One region of the Planococcus chinensis genome, then DNA from elsewhere that is predicted to be linked to it. Evidence: riboswitches for the same ligand, from Rfam matches in the RefSeq annotation. Region 1 holds a riboswitch; each other region holds the start of a gene.
What was found. Region 1 has a riboswitch for thiamine pyrophosphate ahead of ACFSDB_RS07360 (YkoF family thiamine/hydroxymethylpyrimidine-binding protein). Riboswitches for the same ligand answer to the same signal wherever they lie in the genome.

Region 1 (3,273 bases):
CCATGGCTTCAGCAACAGCGGACAGATTCTCAAGAGTGAATGCCAGTTCCTCCTCGACCGTACGCATGCAAAATTGGGAATCGGGATCCTGGAAAACCGTTGCAATCCGGCGGTTGATTTCCCCTGGTGCGTAGTTTTCAGATGGCTTGTTGAAGAGTTTGATGGAACCGCTTAGAATTCCGTCGCAATTCAAAGGATAGAGGCGGTTCAGCAAGTACAGAAGTGTACTTTTGCCGGCACCGCTCGGACCTGTTATGACAACCCGCTCGCCTCGGAAGATTTCATATGAAATCCCGTCGAGCGTCCGCTGGCCTGAATCGGGAAACCGGAAGTGGACATTGTCGAGTGAAAAGACGGCATCATGCATTGGCATCACTCTTTTCTATACGGGCAATGGCATAGCCGCGAAGGGAACCGGTCGCCAGCAGGGCATCCGAAAGGTATTTTCCGCCGATTCCCGCTATGATCATGCCGCTCAACACACGCAGCGTGAACATCCAGGCGACGAACGTCGGATCGAGCGCTGCATAACCCGAAACAAAGAAGCCATAAACAAAGCTGAAGACGGCAGAACCTGCCCCTGCAAGCATCAGGACGGCCAGATTAAAATGCTTGTAGCCGGTCACAGCAAAGGCCGCCTCCGCGCCAAGCCCTTGAATCACACCGGATAAAATCAGGCGGGGGCCCATGGCGTTGCCGAGCAGCACTTCAATTGCCGCTGCCATGGTTTCTGACATCAAAGCGGCACCCGGCTTGCGGATGATGTACATGCAGATAATGGAGACGATAAACCAGATGCCGAACATCCATTCATACGCAATCGGGCCGATCAATCCGGCCCAGATATTTCCGACGTGGACAAACACCAAATAGACGATGCCGAAGACGATGGCAAAGAGCGACATCAAGACGATCTCTTTTAACTTCCAGTTTTTAAGCATGCGCATTCCCTCCGTGCGACGGGCTGTTGATGCTCATCGAGAGCGTCATCACAAGGTGGCGGTACTCTTCTGAGCGCGCATGGGTGAACGACTCTTCATAGAAAGCGAAGACATCGTGGATGTCGCCATGGATGCCGCTTGCGTAATGCATCGATTCGTTGAAGACGCCATGCGCTTTGGCACGATCGATTTCCCGGTAGATGACTTCCATATACGCCGGGTTGTTCATCGGGTATAAGGCGAACTGGGAAGAAACATATTGAGGAGTGGCGTCCTGATTAGGCAGCTCGTCGCTTTTTTCCAGATAGGCATCTCCTTCCGAGTCCCCCGGGCAGCCGATCGAGAACGTTCCGGAAAGGGCGACGTGTTCGCCGGTTTTTGCCGCATGGAGCGCGATCGCTTTGGCCACGTTGAAAACCTGGTTCTGTTTGCCGCGGATGACGGTTGAAACGTCGTCCGTATGCATCCAGACATTCGAGGTGTCCGTCCTATTTAACGCCCCTTTGATGATCTTGATAAAGTTTCCCGACATCGGGTGCAAAGAAAAACGAAATCCGACAATCGGGCTTGTGCCGCAGTACAATGGTTCCATGAATAGATTCCTCCTTAAAAAAGTCCACAAAAAAGGCCGCATCCGCGAAGATGCAGCCATAATCTATAAGCGTCCCAAAAAAGGAGTTTTCCAGAAATGTGCCGCACTTCCTCACGCAGGTCCTAACCTGATCGAGTTATAAGGGATCGAAGCTTGCGCTTGCATCTCAGCTAAAATAAGCACCCCTAGTGCAGAAAACGGTATGCAGTTTTTTGTGTCCGGGGTTTGCCCCGATGGCTCTAGTTTAGCGGAAGGGCTGGGGGATGTAAAGGGGGACAACACATAACTTGGGAGCAAGTGAGTGCTTGACTGGCACGTGGACAACCGGGGAAGCCGAATCAAGACCAATTAGTTGGAATTTTTAATTAATAGGCGTTATGCTTGTTAATAATGATGAAAATAGGAGATTATCATGGTCCAATTCAACTGGTTTGAAAGAATAGCACAGACGATCGAAGCGTATCAAAAAAACAACAACAGCGATCCGCATCGGCTTCAATTCCACTTGATGCCGGCGGTCGGTTTGTTGAACGATCCAAATGGGTTGATCCAATACAAAGGCATGTATCATGTGTTTTTTCAATGGAATCCGTTTGGTACGGCGCACGGCTCTAAATGTTGGGGCCATTCGACCTCCCAGGATCTTGTTTATTGGCAAGAACACAAGCCGGCGCTTGTCCCAAGTGAATGGTATGAAAAGGACGGCTGTTTTTCTGGGAGTGCGGTTGAAGTTGATGGGAAGATGATCTTGTTTTACACGGGGCATGTGGAACGCGGAAATGGCAAATTTGAGACTTATCAATGCATGGCCGTTTCCAGCAATGGATTTGATTTTGAAAAGAAAGGGCCTGTTGTATTGCTGCCGGAAGGATACACGGCTCATTTCCGGGATCCGAAAGTTTGGAAAAGGGATGGCACTTGGTACATGGTTGTAGGGGCGCAAACATTTTATGAAGAAGGGGCCGTTGTGCTTTTTGCTTCGACAGATTTACAGCAATGGGATCTTAAAGGGATTTTAGCTGGAAACCGCTTCAATGGATTGATGGACTTCGGCTATATGTGGGAGTGTCCGGATTTTTTTGAGCTCGGTGGAAAAGACATCCTCATCGTTTCCCCTCAAGGGTTGAAAGCGAAAAATTCCTTTTACCATAATGCGCATCAGTCTGGCTATTTTGTCGGCAGATGGAACGTTGGAACAACTGAGTTCCCGCATGGTGAATTTACAGAGTTGGATCGGGGTTTTGATTTTTATGCCCCGCAGACGTTTCAGGATAAGCAAGGAAGGCGGATCATGCTTGGCTGGATGGGCATCACAGGGGAACAGGAATCCCACCTGCCCACAATCGAAAAAGGATGGGTCCATGCTTTGACGATGCCGCGTGAATTAGAGCTGAGAAAAGACAGGATCATTCAGAAGCCAGTGCCGGAACTGAAACAGTTGCGGGAAGCACAAGGGCTTTCATTCCATTCAAGCTTAAAGAATGAAACAAAGACGTGGCCAGAACTTTCGGGGAATGTAGAGGAACTGAAGATCCATTTCCTGCAGAACCTGGCCGGGCATATAAAAATTGAAATCCGCAAAAATATAATCATTTCTTACGATCAACAGACCAAGCGGTTGACGTTGGTGCGCAAACGATTTCTAGACGGCATGGTAGAAAACCGAAGCTGTTTTTTGGAAACACTTGAGGAATTGCATATATTCCTGGATACGAGTGCCATTGAAGTTTTTGTCAATGG
Region 2 (3,273 bases), 200 kb from region 1:
CTCCACCGCCTCTTCCTGCAAAAGTGCAGCCCCTCCTTTTGCAATCATGACCGGATCGACAATGACATACTTCCATCCATATCTCCGGATTCCTTTAGCCGTTTCCTCAATGATCGAGGCATCAAACAGCATGCCGGTTTTGACTGCTGCAATTTCAAAGTCGCTGCCCACCGCATCTATCTGCTGCCGGACTGTTCCCCTTTCCATCGGGAAAATGCCGCTGACGCCTTGGGTATTTTGAGCCGTTACCGCTGTAATGGCAGAAGTTCCAAACACACCGAGCTCCTGAAATGTTTTGATGTCCGCCTGAATCCCGGCGCCTCCGCCGGAATCAGAACCGGCAATCGTTAGCACTTCCTTAATCGCGCCCATACAACATCCCTCCCATTTTGCTTGCTTCATCTATGTCCTGCTGTTCCGTGCTTGCAAGAAGGTCCAAAAATCGGGCGCTGAAATTCCCCGGCCCCGGTGTTTCGGCAGCTGCGTTTTCGCCGGCAATGCCGTAATAACGGAGCGCTTCTGCGGCTATCGTCATGGGCGGACCTTCCACTGATGCAAGGAAAGCAGCTGCGACTGCGCTTAATAGGCACCCCATGCCCGTTATCTCCGCCATTTTCGGACTGCCATGGGGGATGTACTCCACGGTTTGGCCATCCGTCACGAGGTCCGTTTCGCCTGTTACCGCTACGGCCAATCGATAGCGGCGTGCCACTTCCATTGCCAAGGGTTCTATATCGGCATCGCCAGCTCCGGCATCCACACCCTTTGCCTGCCAATCGGCTCCGGCAATCGCAGCCAGCTCCCCGGCATTGCAGCGCAGCAACGTGATTTCCACATGTTGAAGCAATTGGTTTACTGCCGAAAGCCGGAAACGTGTCGCGCCTGCACCGACCGGATCCAGCACGACCGGTATCCCTTTCCGGTTCGCTGTTTTCCCCGATATCAGCATGCTGTCGAGGGAACGCTGTGAAAGTGTCCCGATATTCAGCGATAACGCATCTGCCAAAAGGGTCAGTTCTTCTGCCTCTTCCACTGCATCTCCCATGATCGGTGATGCACCTAATGCGAGCAGCCCGTTTGCCTGGAAATTTGCGGCGACCTGGTTGGTGATGCAATGGATGATCGGCTCCTTTGACTGTACCTCATTCAACATAAGCAGTCTCCTCTCCCACTTGCGGCGCAACTTCCCAGCTTTCCATCGTCCACGCCTGCTGCCAGAAATTCCATTCGTAATAGCTGCTCCGGCGGAACCGGTCTTTCAACTGTTTAAGCCGTTTTCCAGAAAGCCCTTCTGCCAACCGGTCCATGCGATCTTTCTGCTCATTGACCAGCTCGCCGAACCACTCGGAACCGTATGTGCCAATCCACCGGTCGTAGATGGGATGTCCAGGTGCGGCATCTTTCAAGCGCTCCCCGATTTCAAAATAAAGCCAATAGCATGGCAGAATGGCAGCCAGTACATCCGCCAAGTCGCCTTCAGCAGAACGGTACATATGCGAAACGTAGGCATAGGCACTCGGCGAAGGTTCGAACAACTCCCAATCGCTCTTTGTGACACCGAGTAAATCCATGAATGATTCGTGGAGCGCCATTTCTGCGGCACAGGTCTGTTCTGCATGATGCGCGAAGCTTCTCGTCGTCTCGAGGTCCGCCGCCTTAACCGCTCCGATTGCCTGTACTTTGGCAAAATGGGTTAAATAATAGGCGTCCTGCATGACGTAATACTTGAATACATCCAGCGGCAACGTGCCGTCCGCGATTCCTCTTACAAACGGATGCTCAAAACTTGCCTGCCATAATCCATCACATTCCAACCGTACCTCTTTGCAAAAAGCCATTTCTCCATCTCCTTTTTTGGGCAAATAAAATACCGCTTTCCAGTAAAGGAAAGCGGCGATTGTCAGCTGCACAAAAAAAGAGAGGAGCATCCATTCGCCCACTTCCCTCCGCTGGTATGATCCAGATCAGGTTCAAAGGGTCCGAGCGTTGCTCGTCTCAGCCGGTAACCGGCTCCCCTAGTGGATTGCGATATTCATGTTGTCGGCATCACTATACCATAGATAAAATAATAATTCAAAATTTCTTTTTATTTCAAGTTTCCGTCAGAGTCAGACAAGGCTGTTTTAGCGGATGCTCCATGGCTATACGCAAAAAAGCCGAAGACTGCGGGATTGTCCCAGTCTCCGGCCTCATCGGCATCGATTGGCACTCTAGAATTTATTGCCTTTGTCGCCGTGCCGCTCAAGCAACTCAGCAAACGACAAGTTCTTCTCGCGTTCTTTGCGTTCGAACAATTCCTTGGCGTGCTTTTCCTCAGCGCGCTGCTGCTCTTCTTTCAGCAGTTCCGCTTTCGTCGCCTGCAGTTTTGCAAGGATATCCTGCGGCAGATTGCTTTCGGTTTCCTGTTTTTTCTTGCTCATCGCTCTCTCTCCTTACGGGCGTTTTACGATCGTTGCCACGCCTTGGCCTCCGCCGATGCAAAGTGTTGCAAGTCCGGTTTTGACATCGCGTTTTTGCATTTCATGCAGAAGCGTGACGAAAACACGGGCGCCGCTTGCGCCGATCGGATGGCCAAGTGCGATTGCACCGCCATTAACGTTCAATATATCGTGATTGAATCCTAATTCACGGTCCACAGCGATTGATTGGGCTGCGAATGCTTCGTTGGCTTCGATCAATTCGATATCAGCCATCGCCATTCCCGCTTTGTTCAATACGTTCTTGACCGCTTGCACCGGACCGATGCCCATAACCGCCGGGTCTACGCCAGCGTGTCCGTTCGCGATGACGGTAGCAATCGGCGTCAAACCCAGTTCTTCGGCTTTCGCTTTGGACATCACGACAACAGCGGCCGCTCCGTCGTTGATTCCAGAAGCGTTGCCGGCCGTTACGCTGCCTTCTTTTTTAAATGCTGGGCGCAATTTGCCAAGTTTATCGGCAGTGGAATCGCGCTTTACGTATTCGTCCGTACTGAAGATCACCGGCTCGCCTTTGCGCTGCGGAATTTCAACTGGAACGATTTCATCATCAAAGCGGCCGGAATCGATTGCCGCTGCCGCGCGTGCCTGTGAACGCGCAGCAAATTCGTCCTGCTCTTCGCGGGTGATTTCATAGCGGTCGCAGAGGTTCTCTGCAGTGACGCCCATATGATAATTATTGAATGCACACATCAGGCCGTCCTGCAGCATGCTGTCGACCACAGTCTGGTCGCCCATGCGGTAGCCGGTCCGTGCTTTTGGCATCAAGTATGGCGCCAAGCTCATGTTCTCCATG
Region 3 (3,273 bases), on a different contig from region 1:
CCGGCCTTCTGAAGGGCTCGAAGAGGAATATTATGCTTTGCGTGAGGCATTGCCGTATGTATAGTTGAAAACATGCAAAACCCCGCTCCGGAAAATCCGGAGCGGGGTTTTGTGTTTTATATCAACGCTTTGGCTTAGGCGTTCTGCGCGTAGAAGTAGTCCCTGCTTTTTGTTTGTTCATTACTTTTTTGATGATTGGATACGCGATTGGCGCAAACTTGATGGCTGTTTTTACAATTCTTCCGATTCCCATGTTTATCACTCCTGACGTGGATAGAGTATGTTTTATTGTTCCCGGTTTTTCTGCTTGTTAAACCTTAAAGCGGGGCAGCGGCAAGCTGCTTTAGGATGTCTTTGTATTGATGGATGCTGGAGATGTCCGCGTATTCGGCGTTTCCATGCCAGTCATCGCCTGAAGGGCCGAATTCGATCGCGCCTTCGCCGCCGTTGACGGCTGCGTAATAGCGGGTATCGGCAGCACCATGCTGACCGAACAGGACAGGTTCGGTTTCCACTGTTTCACGGATGGCATTTTGCAGCGATTGAATGTACGGATTTTCTTTGGTCGTCGTCAAAGCGGGTGTGGAGCCGCTCGCTTTGTATTCCATATCCAGCTTCAAGTTCTCGGCGAGTTCCGCCATCTGCCGAACAATTTCGTCTTTGTCCTGGCCCGGCATAAAGCGGATATCATAGGACATTTCGCAGATTTCGGGAACGACGTTATAGCGGTCTCCCGCTTTGATGATCGGCAAATTGACCGACGGCTGTTCGTAGTATTCGGTCGATTCCTTGCGGAAAGGCAGATCGGCCATTCCCATATGAAACTTCATCGCCGACTCGATGGCGTTGATGCCTTCCCATGGGCGGCTGCCGTGCGCAGGTTTGCCTTTGAAGGTCAAATCCATGCGAAGAATTCCTTTTGACTGCAAGCCGATTTTTAGGCCGGTCGGCTCGCCGCATATGACAAAATTGCCGGTGTAGCCTTGTTCGACCAGCCATTTTGAGGTGTTGCGGCCGCCGATTTCTTCATCGGTGACAATGTGCAGCTGGACGATGCGGTTGAGCGCGGATCCATCCAGTTCGACGAAAGCCTGCATCATGGCCGCCACCCCGGCTTTCATATCAGCGGAACCGCGGCCGTAAATGCGCCCCATTTCCTCCATCGGCACGAACTGGTCCGGATGGCCGGGAACGACATCGACATGCCCGTTCCACACGATGGTGTCCTGTCCTTGGCCTTTTGCGGCAGTCAGCATCATATATCCGTTGTTTTCATGGACCTTGACTTCCTGCCCTTTCTCCTTCAGCCATTCGGCACAAAAAAGAAGAGCATCGTTCGCTCCTTGTTTGGTGTCGCTTTGGATTTTAATTAACTCTTTCAATAACTCGATCATACTCAGCAGCGCATGTTTCCGCTGCCTTCACCACCTTTCGACTATTTGCTTCATACTTACCTGTTACCCTCTGGGGCCAGCTTGAAACTGCGTTGCTTAAAGTCGGGCATTTGTGTACAATAGGGGTGAAAGCAAAATATGTATGCACCACAAGGGGAGCTATATGCTGAGAGTGAACACATTGTTCTTACCCTTTGAACCTGTAAGTTAACACTTGCGCAGGGATGTGGATGGAAACCGGCCCTTATGCGGCGCCAAGCTCTGTCCTGGCGCCGCTTTTATATGGTTTTTTATTCGCGCGGCCCTTCTGGTGATGTGCACAACACATAAGGAGGAAGTTATGAGAAATAAACGGGTTATTTTAATGGTGGAGATTGCGATTTTTGGCGCCCTCGGGTTTATCCTCGATTTTGTGGCCTTCAAAATGCCGCAAGGGGGATCTGTCAGTCTGGTCATGATCCCGATTGTCCTGATGGCATTCAGAAGAGGCGTCGCTGCCGGTGTCTTGACCGGGCTGTTGGTAGGACTCCTGCAAATCGTCACAGGCACCATATCGGTGACGCCGCTGTCGTTCGGCTATGTCGTGCTGCAAGTCATTCTGGATTATTTGCTGGCTTACGGAGTCGTAGGCCTTGCGGGAATCATGCGGAGCCGGTATCTGCAGGCTGCTGAAGAAAGGCGCACAGGGAAGATGATCACAGCTATCGTACTGGGCGTTTTGATCGGTTCAGTTCTGCGGTACATCACCCACGTGATCACCGGCATTCTGTTCTTCGGAATGTTTGCAGAAGGGAATGTACTGATCTATTCCGCTGCCTACAACGCAACCTATATGATTCCGGTATTTCTCTTGGCGGCTTTCGTCTGCTCGGCACTCTTTGCCGCAGCCCCGAAACTCGTCGACGCAAAAGCATAAGTGGAAGGGGACTATCATTAGGATAGTCCTCTTTTTATATGGTATAATTTTTCTTAGACAATTTGAAAGAAGGGTATTTAATGATTGCGACGACTGAAAAAGATATAGAAATGCTAAAAAAAGCCGGACAGATGGTAGCGAAGATCCGTGAAGAAATGAAAGCGGCGACCAAGCCGGGTGTTACGACAAAGGAAATCGATGAATTGGGCGGCAAGCTGTTTGCAGAACTTGGCGGCGTATCCGGACCGAAATCGGAATATGATTTTCCGGGCTATACGTGCATCAGCGTAAACGAAGAGGTGGCGCATGGCATTCCCGGCAAACGCGTCATCGAAGAAGGCGACATGGTCAATATTGATGTATCGGGTTCTTATGAAGGCTATTTTGCGGACACAGGGATTTCCTTTGTGGTCGGCGAGGGCCATGCGGAAAAAGAGAAGCTTTGTGAAGTGGCAGCATCGGCTTTCGATTTCGCTATGACGAAAGTGAAAGCCGGCGCGAAGCTGAACCAGATCGGGAAAGCGGTGGAGCGCGAAGCGAAGCAGCAGGGCCTTTTTGTCATCAAGAACCTGACCGGGCACGGCATCGGGAAATCACTCCATGAAGCCCCTCAGCACATTTTGAATTATTACGATGCATGGGAGAAGACCATCCTGAAAGAAGGCATGGTGCTGGCCGTGGAGCCGTTTATCTCACAGAAAGCAGAGCACATCATCGAATCAGGTGACGGCTGGACATTTATCACGCCGGATCAGTCGCTGGTGGCGCAGATTGAACATACAGTCATAGTTACAAAAGGCGAACCGGTCCTATTGACGAAACTGGATAATTAGAAAGCTTCTCAGGCTGCAGACTCCCTCATAACGAGGCCGTCTGCAGCCTGTTCTTTTGGATGAAAGGTTGCCGCAAACAAAAAAAGACCTTTTAAGGTCTTTTAATTTGTAGACAGAAGAAAATTTATTC

Region 2: linked by a shared signal. The riboswitch ahead of tenA (thiaminase II) and the one ahead of ACFSDB_RS07360 (YkoF family thiamine/hydroxymethylpyrimidine-binding protein) in region 1 are both predicted to bind thiamine pyrophosphate.
Region 3: linked by a shared signal. The riboswitch ahead of thiT (energy-coupled thiamine transporter ThiT) and the one ahead of ACFSDB_RS07360 (YkoF family thiamine/hydroxymethylpyrimidine-binding protein) in region 1 are both predicted to bind thiamine pyrophosphate.

The regions. Positions count from the first base shown of each region.
Region 1 covers NZ_JBHUFW010000004.1:1,011,604-1,014,876, forward strand. Annotated here, with positions in the region: gene ACFSDB_RS07350 (ABC transporter ATP-binding protein) at 1-367, opposite strand, end outside; gene ACFSDB_RS07355 (ECF transporter S component) at 360-941, opposite strand; gene ACFSDB_RS07360 (YkoF family thiamine/hydroxymethylpyrimidine-binding protein) at 934-1,533, opposite strand; TPP riboswitch at 1,625-1,730, opposite strand; gene ACFSDB_RS07365 (glycoside hydrolase family 32 protein) at 1,946-3,273, shown strand, end outside.
Region 2 covers NZ_JBHUFW010000004.1:812,466-815,738, reverse strand. Annotated here, with positions in the region: gene thiD (bifunctional hydroxymethylpyrimidine kinase/phosphomethylpyrimidine kinase) at 1-372, opposite strand, end outside; gene thiM (hydroxyethylthiazole kinase) at 359-1,153, opposite strand; gene tenA (thiaminase II) at 1,143-1,838, opposite strand; TPP riboswitch at 1,925-2,027, opposite strand; gene ACFSDB_RS06300 (YqkE family protein) at 2,211-2,420, opposite strand; gene ACFSDB_RS06295 (acetyl-CoA C-acetyltransferase) at 2,433-3,273, opposite strand, start outside.
Region 3 covers NZ_JBHUFW010000014.1:47,102-50,374, forward strand. Annotated here, with positions in the region: gene ACFSDB_RS16840 (SGNH/GDSL hydrolase family protein) at 1-64, shown strand, start outside; gene ACFSDB_RS16845 (hypothetical protein) at 122-253, opposite strand; gene ACFSDB_RS16850 (M20 family metallopeptidase) at 318-1,394, opposite strand; TPP riboswitch at 1,537-1,636, shown strand; gene thiT (energy-coupled thiamine transporter ThiT) at 1,735-2,310, shown strand; gene map (type I methionyl aminopeptidase) at 2,391-3,143, shown strand.